Linked DNA regions of Deinococcus aerius. The main gene of each other region encodes a partner of the protein of the gene in region 2 in a complex. Links are inferred from orthologs where the notes say so. Each region holds a gene or a part of one and is shown on either strand. Other genes may lie near its edges.

Region 1 (5,888 bases), on a different replicon or contig from region 2:
GCACGAGCGGGCACCGGGGGACCAGCCTCAACGGCACCTTCAACGAGGCCCACATCCTCGCCGTGTCGCAGGCGGTCGCCGAACACCGCGCGGCGGCGGGGATCACCGGGCCGCTGTACATGGGGCTGGACACCCACGCCCTCAGCGAGCCTGCCTGGATCACGGCCCTCCAGGTTCTTGTAGCGAATGGGGTGCGGGTGCGTGCCCAGCCGGGCTTTTTCACGCCCACGCCCCTCGTTAGCCACGCAATCCTGAACCACAACCGGGCGGGGCAGGGCGGGACCGCGGACGGCATCGTCATCACGCCCAGCCACAATCCCCCTCAGGACGGCGGCTTCAAGTACAACCCCCCCTCCGGCGGCCCCGCGGACACCGACGTGACGAGGGCCGTGCAGAACCGGGCGAACGCGATCCTGGAGGGCGGGCTGAGCGAGGTTAAAAGGGTCAGCCTCGACGACGCGATGGCCGCCCTCGATCCCTTCGACTTCATCGGGCCGTACGTCTCCGAACTCGGGGAAGTCGTGGACCTCGATGTCATCCGTCAAAGCGGGGTGCGCCTCGGCGTCGATCCGCTCGGCGGGAGCAGCCTGCCCGTCTGGGAGGCGATCAAGGCGCAGCACGGTCTGAACCTCACCATCGTCAATGAGCAGGTGGACCCCCGCTTCGCCTTCATGACGGTGGACCGCGACGGCAAGATCCGCATGGACTGCTCCAGCCCCTGGGCGATGGCGAGCCTCCTGGCCCTCAAGGGCGACTACGACGTGGCCGTGGGCAACGACCCCGACGCCGACCGCCACGGGATCGTGACCGAAGGCGGTCTGATGAACCCCAACCACTACCTCGCGGTCATGATCGACTACCTCTTCCAGAACCGCCCGGGCTGGAACGCGGACGCGGGGGTGGGCAAGACGCTCGTTTCCAGCGCCCTGATCGACCGTGTGGCGGCGGGAATCGGGCGGCGGCTGGTCGAGGTGCCCGTCGGCTTCAAGTATTTCGTGGAGGGGCTGCTCACGGGCTCCCTCGGTTTTGGCGGCGAGGAGTCGGCGGGCGCGAGCTTCCTGCGGATGAACGGCGCCCCGTGGAGCACGGACAAGGACGGCATCATCCCCGGTCTGCTCGCGGCGGAGATCACCGCCAAGACGGGGCAGACGCCCAGCCAACGCTTCGCCGCCCTCACCGAGCAGTACGGCGCGACGGCCTATGACCGCCAGGACGCCCCCGCCAACAGCGAGCAGAAGAAGGTGCTCGCCAACCTCAGCCCCGATCAGGTCACCGCCTCCACCCTGGCGGGCGACCCCATCACCGCCAAGCTCACCCGCGCGCCCGGCAATGGCGAGCCCATCGGCGGCCTGAAGGTCACGACCGACTCCGCCTGGTTCGCCGCCCGGCCCAGCGGCACCGAGGACGTGTACAAGATCTACGCGGAAAGCTTCAAGGGCGAGGATCACCTGCGGCAGGTCATGGAGGAGGCCCGCGAGGTCGTCGCGGCGGCCTTCAGGGCGGGAGGGGCGGCGTGAACTCGGCCGAAGGTCACACCGTCATCACCCGCGAGGAGATCACGGGCGTCGAGTTCGACTGGTTCGCCACCGACGCCAGCAGCCATATCGCCCAGTTCATGGCAGCGGGCGATCCCGGCGTGCCCGAGGCCGCCCTCGCCTCCGAGGAACTCCTCGAAGCCCTGCACGTCTGGGTTGACACCCGCCCCGAGCGCGAGGAGGCGAACGCGCTGGCCGGGGGCTTCGACGAGCACCTCACCCCGCCGCAACGCAGAGGCGCCTACGTGTACGACCACGTGCCGAACGAGCCAGGGGTGTACCGCCTCGTCGCCGCGCCGCGTACACCCCTGCGGGTGGAGGAACTGCCCGAGCGGTTGCGCGAGTACCTGCGCGGGCTCACCCTGCCCGTTCCCCTCGGCACGAGGCGAATACGGGTTCACGAGGACGGAGGGGCAGATGCCCTGGAGGGCGTGACCTGAACCCTTCCGGGCGTCCTTGCGCTCCCTGCCCGGCTCGCGCTATGCTACTGCGGTTGAAAACTGCCCGGGACCAGGGTTGCCCCAGGGGGTTTTTCGGCACGCCACTCCCGCGCTGATGCTGACAGTCGCCGGACGTGCGTTGATCACCTCGGCTTCACCGCCAACCCGACCCCGCTCCCTGGACTCTTCCATGTGTGGGCGGGCCCCCACGAAACCAGACCAGACTAGGAGTGATGACTCTGCCTACCACCCAGCAACTGCTCCGCAAGGGGCGCGCCACCCTTCAGAAGAAGAGCAAGGTCCCCGCGCTCAAGGGGAGCCCCTTCCGCCGCGGCGTCTGCACGGTCGTCAAGACCACGACGCCCAAGAAGCCCAACTCGGCGCTGCGCAAGATCGCCCGCGTGCGCCTGTCCAGCGGCTTCGAAGTGACCGCGTACATCCCCGGCGAGGGCCACAACCTCCAGGAACACTCCGTCGTGCTGATCCGCGGCGGCCGTGTGAAGGACCTTCCCGGCGTGCGCTACCACATCGTGCGCGGCAGCCTCGACACCCAGGGCGTCAAGGACCGCAACAAGAGCCGTTCCAAGTACGGCACCAAGAAGCCCAAGGCCGGCGCGGCCGCCGCGGGCGCCAAGAAGAAGTAACCCCCGCTAGGCGGCGGGGGAGAGCGTAGGCCCCCGCCGCCCCGTGCGGACAGAGCGGCCACCGCCCACAGAGGTGAGGCCAATGAACCGAGCTAGCTGAGTTTCAAGGAGTAGAGCATGGCACGTCGCCGCAGAGCAGAAGTGCGCCCCATCCAGCCCGACCTCGTCTACCAGGATGTGCTGGTGAGCGCGATGATCAACCGCATCATGATCGACGGCAAGAAGAACCTTGCCAGCCGCATCTTCTACGGGGCCTGCCGCCTGGTGCAGGAGCGCACCGGCCAGGAGCCGCTGAAGGTCTTCCGCCAGGCCTTCGACAACGTCAAGCCCCGCGTCGAGGTCCGCAGCCGCCGTGTGGGCGGCAGCACCTACCAGGTGCCCGTCGAGGTGGGTCCCCGCCGCCAGCAGAGCCTCACGCTGCGCTGGATGATGACCGCCGTGGAGGGCCGCCCCGAGCGCACCGCCATTGAGCGGCTGGCGGGCGAGATCATGGACGCCGCGCAGGGCCGTGGCGGCGCCATCAAGAAGAAGGACGACGTGGAGCGCATGGCGGAAGCCAACCGCGCCTACGCGCACTACCGCTGGTAATCAGCGCCGCTGACAAGAGCGTGACCGGACAGCGGCCTAGACAGCCGACTGTCCCGTTTCGCTGAAAGCCAGGGGTTGACCTTACGGTGACGGGATACGTCGCCGCGGAAAATAGGGAGTCCTATGACCACCAAAGCCCAGAGCTACCTCACCCACTTCCGCAATATCGGGATTGCCGCGCACATCGACGCGGGCAAGACCACGACCACCGAGCGCATCCTGTACTACACCGGGCGCACCCACAACATCGGTGAGGTCCACGACGGCGCCGCCACCATGGACTGGATGGAGCAGGAGCGCGAGCGCGGCATCACGATCACCGCCGCCGCCACGACCGCCCGCTGGAAGCGTTCCGGCACGAACGACGAGTACACCGTCAACATCATCGACACGCCCGGCCACGTGGACTTCACCATCGAGGTGGAGCGGTCCATGCGCGTGCTGGACGGCGCGGTGGCCGTGTTTGACTCCAGCCAGGGCGTCGAGCCGCAGTCCGAGACGGTGTGGCGCCAGGCCGACCGTTACGGGGTGCCCCGCATCGCCTTCGCCAACAAGATGGACAAGACGGGCGCCTCGTTCGAACTCGTGGTGAACGACATCCGCGAGCGCCTGGGCGCCATCCCCGCCCCGATCCAGTACCCCATGGGCCAGGAGAACGAGTTCAAGGGGATCATCGACCTCGTTCGCCAGCGCGCCTACACCTACACCAACGACCTGGGCACCGAGATCCAGGAGCACGACATCCCCGCCGAGTTCGAAGGCAAGGTCGCCGAGATGCGCGCGCAGCTCATCGAGGCCGCTGCCGAGGTCGATGAGGACCTGATGCTGCTGTACCTGGAGGGCGAGGAGCCCTCGCCCGAGCAGCTCGTCGCGGCCCTGCGCAAGGGCACCATCGAGAAGAAGATCTTCCCGGTGCTGTGCGGCTCCGCCCTGAAGAACAAGGGCGTGCAGCTCCTGCTCGACGCGGTGATCGACTACCTCCCCAGCCCGCTGGAAGTCCCCGCCATCCGGGGCACCACTGAGGACGGCGAGACCGTCATCGAGTTCCCCGCCGACCCCGAGGGCAAGCTCGCCGCGCTGGCGTTCAAGATCATGGCCGACCCCTACGTGGGCCGCCTGACCTTCGTGCGCATCTACTCGGGCACCCTGAACTCCGGCTCCTACGTGTACAACGCCTCCAAGGAGAAGCGCGAGCGCGTCGGCCGCCTGCTGAAGATGCACGCCAACAGCCGTGAGGAAGTCACCGAGCTCAAGGCGGGCGAACTCGGCGCCGTGATCGGCCTCAAGGACGCGGGCACCGGCAACACCCTGATCGGCGACGGCGACGAGCGCGTGCTGCTGGAGAGCATCGACGTGCCCGAGCCCGTCATCAAGCTCGCCATCGAGCCCAAGACCAAGGCCGACCAGGAGAAGATGGGCGTGGGCCTGCAGAAGCTCGCCGAGGAAGACCCCACCTTCAAGGTGGAGACCGACCAGGAGAGCGGCCAGACCACCATCGCGGGCATGGGCGAGCTGCACCTGGAAATCCTGGTGGACCGCCTGAAGCGCGAGTACAAGGTGGACGCCAACGTGGGCGCCCCCCAGGTCGCCTACCGCGAGACGATCACCAAGCCCGTCGACGTGGAGGGCAAGTTCGTCCGCCAGTCCGGTGGTCGCGGCCAGTTCGGCCACGTGAAGATCAAGGCCGAGCCGCTGGAGCCCGGTTCGGGCTTCGTGTTCGAGAATGCCGTGGTGGGCGGCACCGTTCCCCGCGAGTACATCGCCCCGGCCCAGAAGGGTATCGAAGAGGCGATGCAGAGCGGCCCCATGCTGGGCTTCCCGGTCGTGGACATGAAGGTGACCGTGTACGACGGCAGCTACCACGAGGTCGACTCCAGCGAAATGGCGTTCAAGATCGCCGGTTCGATGGCCCTCAAGGAGGCCGTGCAGAAGGGCGCCCCCGCGCTGCTGGAGCCCATCATGCGCGTCGAGGTGACGGTCCCCGAGGAGTACATGGGCGACATCATCGGTGACCTGAACAGCCGCCGCGGCCAGATTCAGGGTATGGAGGCCCGCGGCAACGCGCAGATCGTGAAGGCCTTCGTGCCCCTGAGCGAGATGTTCGGCTACGCGACCGACATGCGCTCCATGACCCAGGGCCGCGCCAGCTACTCGATGTTCTTCGACCACTACAGCCAGGTGCCGAACAACCTCGCCCAGCAACTCATGAAGAAGTAAGCCCGAGAGGCTGAGGGAAAAGCCCGCCGAACAGGCGGGTTTTTCCTTTGGTGCGGCGGCGTGAATTAGGAGCGGGTGGTGGGCACGCTACTCTGACCGATATGAGATCGTCTTCCCCCCGAACGAACGCCCCCACGGGACCGAGGCCGCCGCGCCTGGCTTTCCTGACCGTGCCCCTGCTGATCGGGCTGATCTACAACGCCATCTCGCTGCTGACCCTGCCCTTCTCGGGCGACACCCTCAATGCCATCCTGGCGCAGCTTAACGCCGCGACCGGGGAGCCGGTGGCCGCGCTGTCGCAGGAGCAGCTCATGACCGTGCTGTGGGTCTCGTTCTTCCTGACCTGCGGCATCATCCTGCTGCTGTACTCCACCCGGCGGGCGCTTCTGGAGGGGCGGCGCTGGGGCTGGGTGTCGAGCATCGTGATCGCCGTCCTCAGCCTGCTGCTGTTTCCCATCGGGACC
Region 2 (5,988 bases):
CATCAGGGCGTCTTGCGCGGGCTGCATCAGGGCGCAGTGGAAGGGGGCGCTGACCTTGAGGGGGATAACTTTGAGGCCACGCCCCTTGAGTTCGGCGGCGGCGGCGTCCACAGCGGCTTTCTCCCCGGAGATCACCGTCTGGGTCGGCGCGTTGAAGTTGGCGGGCTGCACGATGCCCCCCACCGCCCCGCAGACCTCGCGCACCACGTCGGGGTCGCCCATCACGGCGCTCATGGCCCCGACACCCACGGGCACGGCCTCCTGCATCAGCTCACCGCGCCTGCGGGTCAGACGGAGGGCGTCTGCGAGATCGAGCGCCCCAGCCGCCACGAGCGCCGAATACTCCCCCAGCGAGTGCCCGGCGGCGAAGGCAGGCGTCAGTCCCGTCTGGGCCTGCCACGCCCGGTACGCGGCCACCGACGCGGCGACGAGCGCGGGCTGCTGATTCGCGGTGAGGGTCAGGGCTTCGAGCGGCCCCTCTTCAACCAGGGCGCGCAGGCCGGGGAGGGTGGCCTCCGCCTCCGCGTAAACGGCCTCGGCTTCGGGGAAAGCGGCGGTCAGATCGGCGCCCATCCCCACGGCGTGAGAGCCCTGCCCGGGAAACAGCGCGGCCACTCTCAAAGGAGCACGGCTCACGCCGTCACCTCGGCCCGCTGCGCCAGCGCCCTCAGGCTGGGCGCCCCGCCCCACCACTTCATCGTGCACGAGCCCCAGCTCAGGCCGCCGCCGAAGGCGACGAGGAGAAGCTGTTGGCCCTCGCGCACCCGCCCGTCGTCCACCGCCTCACGCAGCGCGAGGGGCACAGAGGCGCTCGACGTGTTGCCGTAGCGGTCCAGGTTCACGACCGTCTTGCTCATGGGGACGCCGAAGCGTTCGTTGGCCGCCTCGATGATGCGGATGTTCGCCTGGTGGGGGATGACCCAGTCCACATCACCGCTGTTCAATCCGCTCTTGGCGAGGACCTGACGGCCACTGTCCCCCAGCACGCGGACGGCGAACTTGAACACCTCGCGGCCGTTCATGCCCACCCGGTCGCCCATGGAGAAGCCGCCGGGGAGGCGATCCGCCATGCAGCGGGCATAGAGGCTGGGGCCACCCGCGCTGTCCGCGCCCAGCACGAAGTCCTGAAAGCCGTAGCCCCCCGGCACCGGGCCGACGACCGCCGCGCCCGCGCCGTCCCCAAACAGGATCGCGGTGCCGCGGTCGTCCTGATCGACAAGCTGCGAGAGGACCTCCGCGCCGACGACAAGCACCCGCTGGGCGGTGCCGCCCAGAATCAGGCCCTGCGCCATGCTCAGCGCGTACACGAAGCCGCTGCAAGCGGTCGAGAGGTCGAAGGCCCCCGCCCCCGTCAGCCCCACCTGCCCGGCGATCAGCGCGGCGGTGGAGGGAAACAGGGCGTCGGGCGTGGCGGTCGCGCAGATCACCAGGTCCACGTCCCGCAGCGCGTCCGGGTCGCGGTCGAGGAGGTCCTGCACCGCCCGCACCCCCATATCCGAGGTGTACTCGTCCGGCGCGGCGAAGCGGCGCTCGCGGATACCCGTGCGGCTCTCGATCCACTCGGCGCTGGTGTCCATCCGCGCCTCGAAGTCGGCGTTCGTGACCACGCGCGGCGGGGCATACGTGCCCAGCGCCGTGATGCCGAGGCTGGGCCTAGGGAGGGTCGGGGAGGAAGTCATGGGCGAACGCTAGCATTCCTTGAACAGCCGTTCAAGGAATCTGGGGACGTGGTTCAAGCTGGATAGACGGCCCCGAACGCCCAAAGAAAAAAGGCGCGTCCCGCAGGACACGCCCCCTTGCCCAGAATGGATTACTCCGCGTTCCGCTCCCCGGCCTGTTCGCCCGTCTGGGTCTCGGGTTGGCTGGTGGAGGCTTCGGCGCCCGCCTCGGCCTGCTGGGCACTCACGCTCGGCTCGGTCGTCGTGCCGTCCGCGGTCGCCTCCCCGTCGGTGGTTACGCCGTCCTGAGCGGCCTCAGCGGTTTCCTGCCCGTCGTCCGCCTGCGCCACGCCGTCCTGCTGGGTCTGCGCCGGGGTCGCCTGCGTCTGCCCCGCGCCGCCAAGCTGCGTGAGCGCCTGCTGGAGCGCCTTTTCCCGGGTCAGGCTGATGTAGTAGGAGTTCAGCCCCTCCGGCCCGAGCTGGCTCTGGAGCTGCTGGGGGGTCAGGCTGTTGGCCTGGGCCAGGGCGTTCATGGTCTGGTTGAACTCGGCGTCGCTGACGCGCACGCCCAGGTCCTCGGCGAGCTTTTCGAGGGCCAGGTCGCGCTTCACGCGGCTCTCAGCGTTCTTCGCCAGGTCGGCCATGAACTCGTCCAGCTTGCCCTGCTCGCGCATGAAGCCCTCGTACTCGCCCCACTTCACGCCCTGGCGGCCCAGGTCGTCGCGGATCTCCTCCAGCATCGCCTCGCGGCGGCGGTCGAGGAGCGCCTGGGGAATGTCCGCCTGCATCCCGTCCACGAGGTGGTTGATGAACTCCTCGCGGCGGGCGGCGTCGCCCTCCTGGCGGGCGCGGCGCTCCAGCTCGGCGCGCAGCTCGGTCCGCAGACGGTCGAGGCTGTCGAAGTTCAGGCTCTTGGCGAACTCGTCGTTCAGCTCCTGAAGCTGCTTGGTCTGCACGCCCTGCACCCGCACCCGGACGGTGTGCGCGGGGTGCTCGTGATCGCCGTGCTGGTGGGCGGGCACGGTGATCTCGACCTCGTCGCCCACGTTCTTGCCGATCAGGGCGTCGCGGACGTGGGGCTCGGCCACGTCGAGGTACACCGGGTAGGAGCCGCCCTCCTCGCCGAGTTCCTCGATGGTGACCTGGTCGGTCGCCTCGATGGGGCGCTCCACCGTCTGGAAGGTCGCGTTGCGCTCCTGGAGGTCGGAGAGGGTCCGTTCCAGCACCTCGTCGGTGATCTCGGGGGCGGCGGCGGTGAGCTGCGCGCCGCGCCAGTCGCCCAACGTGACCTCGGGGTACGTCTCCCCCCGCACGGTGAAGTCGAAGCTCTGACCGCTGGCCAGGCTGCCGGGCTCGATCTGCGCGTCCACCAGGCTGAGCTTCAGCTCGCGCACGGCCTGGGGGTAGTGTGCCTGGAGGAGGCGGTCGCGGACCTCGTTCTCCACGTAGCCCTTGCCCACGCGGCCCTCTAGGACCTTGCGCGGCGCCTTGCCGGGCCGGAAGCCGGGCACGCGCACGTCACGGGCGAGGCCCGCCCACACCTGTTCGTAGGCGCGGTTCACCTCGGCGGCGGGCACCGCGACCCGGAATTGCACCTTGTTGCCTTCACGACTGATCAGCTCTGCCATACGTCTCCCATCCTGCCGCCCCGTCTTCCGCCCGCGCGGTCACCCGCCTGCGGGGAGCGGTGTTGTTCTGTGTGCCTGTGCCGCCTGCGCTGGGGTCCCGGGCGCGCGACATGCCGCCGCGTATCATAGTGCCTCGGGCGCCCCTCGCGCGACAGGACCAGGCAAAGCGGCCCGCCGGGGGTCCGGGGGCCGCGTGCCGGGCAGCTCTCTTGGTGCGAGGAAAGGGACTTGAACCCTCACTCCCTACGGGAACCAGATCCTAAGTCTGGTGCGTCTACCAGTTCCGCCATCCCCGCATCCTGTGTTCAAAAGAAAGACCCGGCTGCCACTGACCGCGGCAGGCCGGGAACCTGGGGTGGGTTATGGGATTTGAACCCACGGCCTCCGCTTCCACAGAGCGGCGCTCTAACCGACTGAGCTAAACCCACCACACACGCCTTCGCAGGCCCACACATCTTAGATGGGGTCGGGCGGGGTGTCAATGAGGCAATGAGGCGCCGGGGGCGCCGTGAGTGGCCTGTGGGAAGTGGTGAGTGGGCTACAGCCTTTCCCACTTCCCACTCACGACTGACCACTCCCCGTTTCGGCGCTACCCTGTCCCCACCATGGAATTCAACTTGCCCGAGGACCTGCGGGACGTGCAGGCGACTGTCCGCGACTTCATGCTGAACGTGGTCGAGCCGCGCGCCCACGAGATCGAGGAGACGAACCGGGTGCCGGGCGAGCTGATGCGCGGGGCCGCCGAACTCGGCCTCTTCGGCCTGAGCATTCCCGAGGAATACGGCGGCGTCGGGCTGGGCTCCCTGGGCCGCTGCGCCGTGTACGAGGCGATGGGGCAGGGGCATATGGGCTTCGGCGGCGTCATCAGCGCCCACGCCTCCATCGGCACGAGCGGGCTCGTCAAGCTGGGGACCGAGGAGCAGAAGCGGCGGTTTCTGCCCCGCATGGCGAGCGGCGAGTGCATCGCGGGCTTCGCCATCACGGAGCCGAGCAGCGGGTCAGACGCGGCGAACATCCGCACCCGGGCAGAGAAGAGGGGCGACTGCTACGTGCTGAACGGCACCAAGCACTACATCTCCAACGCGCCCATCGCGGGCCTCCTGACCGTCATCGCCATCACGGACCCGTCGAGGGGCACGCGTGGCATGAGCGCCTTCCTGGTCGAGCCGCAGATAACGCCCGGCGTCAAGATCGGCAAGATCGACGAGAAGATGGGGCAGAAGGGCGCGCTCTCCGCCGAGGTGATCTTCGAGGACGCCGAGATTCCGGTTGAGAACCTGCTCGGCCCCGAACACCTGGGCTACCGCGAGGCGCTGGGCATCCTGACGAACGGTCGGGTGGGCATCGCCGCGCGCTCGACGGGGGCGATGCAGCGGCTCCTCGACCTCTCCATCGCCCACGCCAAGACCCGCGAGCAGTTCGGGCAGCCCATCGCCGAGTTTCAGGCGGTGCAGTTCATGCTGGCCGAGATGGAGGTCGCCATCCAGACCAGCCGACTGCTGTGGCAGAAGGTCGCCTGGATGGTGGACCAGGGGCAGGACGTGCGCCGCATGGCGAGCGTGGCGAAATACCACGCGACCGAGATGCTCTCGCAGGTCGCGGACAAGGCCGTGCAGGTCGCGGGCGGCATGGGCTACATGAAGGACTCGCCCGTGGAACGGTACTACCGCGACCAGCGCCTGCTGCGGATCTACGAGGGCACCAGCGAGATTCAGAAGCTGATCATCGCGCGGAGCCTGCTGGCCTAGCACCTTCCAGCCCCGTCAGCCACCACCGCAGGAAGTCGGGGAAGCGGGCACGCCAGGCGGGCTCGTCGTGCCAGTGGCCCTCGCCGAGGGTGAAATGCACCTCAGCCACCCTCGGGCGCAGGCGCTCGGCGAGGTCGCGGGTGAGCGCCACGATCTCGGCGGCGCCCTCCAGGCTGTCCCCCTCGTGGTCCCCCATATCGAGCCACACGCGGGCCTGCGGGTCGCTCCTCTCCTCCAGCCAGCGCAGGAAGGCGAAGTCGGCGGGCCAGACGGCGGGGCTGAACACGCCCAGCGTGCCGTAGGTGCCGGGGTCGCGCAGCCCCGCGTAGGCGGTGATCAGGCCCCCGAAGGACGATCCAGCCAGAGCGACCCGGCTGGGGGACACGGGCCCGAATTGCGTATGCAGATGCGGGAGGAGCGTGTCCCTCATCCAGTCGGCGTACTCATCGGCACCGGAGTTATGCCCGTTCAGCTCAAAGGGGTAGGGCACGTAGCGGCGGCTGCGCTCGTGGTTCACCGGCAGGGCGGCGATGCGGCAGGGAAAGCCCTCATCCGCGAGTACCTGCGCGGCCCCGGCGGCGTCCCAACTCTCGCCCGCGAAGGTCGGCCCCTCGTCGAACACGTTCTGCCCGTCGTGCAGGATCAGCAGGGGCAACTCTCCGTCCTGATTCTCCAGCCACCACAGCCGCACGGCCTGCTCGCCCCAGGGGGCCGTCAACGTGAGGGTCTCGCGCGGTGGGGCGCTACGGCGGGGGCGGTCCCGACCCTCCCGCTCGTCCTGCCAACCGGCGAGGGGCAGGTCAATGGTCGCGTCGCCACGCACCACGGCCCGGTGCGCGGGGGCACGACCTCCCCAGGTGTCGCCCTCCTCGGTCACGGTGCCGTCCGGGTGCCGGGCGCGGACCTTCACGTTCAGCAACGCGCCCCCGGGAAACTCGGCGCTCAGCTCGGGGC

Evidence for each region.
Region 1: the proteins of tig (region 2) and rpsG are in contact, whole or in part, in a crystal structure (PDB 3GTY), measured with the Thermotoga maritima proteins. The link is inferred for Deinococcus aerius from one-to-one orthologs. Residues at the interface, in WP_004081061.1 of Thermotoga maritima: Glu122, Val124, Val129, Leu130, Tyr133, Glu188, Gly259, Ile262, Tyr263, Glu266, Ser270, Glu273, Gln274, Glu277, Arg308, Gln311, Ile312, Ser315, Tyr316, Glu325, Arg329, Arg336, Leu363, Phe366, Trp367, Arg373, Leu377, Arg381, Leu384, Glu387; in WP_004081843.1 of Thermotoga maritima: Lys34, Lys52, Lys55, Glu59, Arg62, Gln63, Glu66, Asn67, Lys69, Val71, Arg95, Ala109, Lys110, Lys111, Gly112, Arg113, Pro114, Glu117, Glu121, Ile124, Ala125, Tyr127, Asn128, Asn129, Thr130, Gly131, Lys135, Asp139, Arg142, Met143.

Annotation. Positions count from the first base shown.
Region 1 is NZ_BFAG01000011.1:185,431-191,318, forward strand. What follows is about bases 1,574-4,471. They hold rpsG (30S ribosomal protein S7), read left to right. Parts: upstream 1,574-2,736; coding sequence 2,737-3,207; downstream 3,208-4,471. Other genes in these bases: DAERI_RS15490 (hypothetical protein), read left to right, coding at 1,574-1,975; rpsL (30S ribosomal protein S12), read left to right, coding at 2,215-2,619; fusA (elongation factor G), read left to right, coding at 3,331-4,471. In the rest of the region: pgm (phosphoglucomutase (alpha-D-glucose-1,6-bisphosphate-dependent)), read left to right, coding at 1-1,517; more of DAERI_RS15490, read left to right, coding at 1,514-1,573; more of fusA, read left to right, coding at 4,472-5,424; DAERI_RS15510 (hypothetical protein), read left to right, coding at 5,526-5,888.
Region 2 is NZ_BFAG01000015.1:81,777-87,764, reverse strand. What follows is about bases 1,049-4,046. They hold tig (trigger factor), read right to left. Parts: upstream 3,287-4,046; coding sequence 1,811-3,286; downstream 1,049-1,810. Other genes in these bases: DAERI_RS18285 (acyl-CoA dehydrogenase family protein), read left to right, coding at 3,892-4,046; DAERI_RS18305 (beta-ketoacyl-ACP synthase III), read right to left, coding at 1,049-1,679. Outside these bases: fabD (ACP S-malonyltransferase), read right to left, coding at 1-621; more of DAERI_RS18305, read right to left, coding at 633-1,048; more of DAERI_RS18285, read left to right, coding at 4,047-5,034; DAERI_RS18280 (alpha/beta hydrolase), read right to left, coding at 5,009-5,988. UniProt on the Bacillus subtilis protein: Involved in protein export. Acts as a chaperone by maintaining the newly synthesized protein in an open conformation. Functions as a peptidyl-prolyl cis-trans isomerase.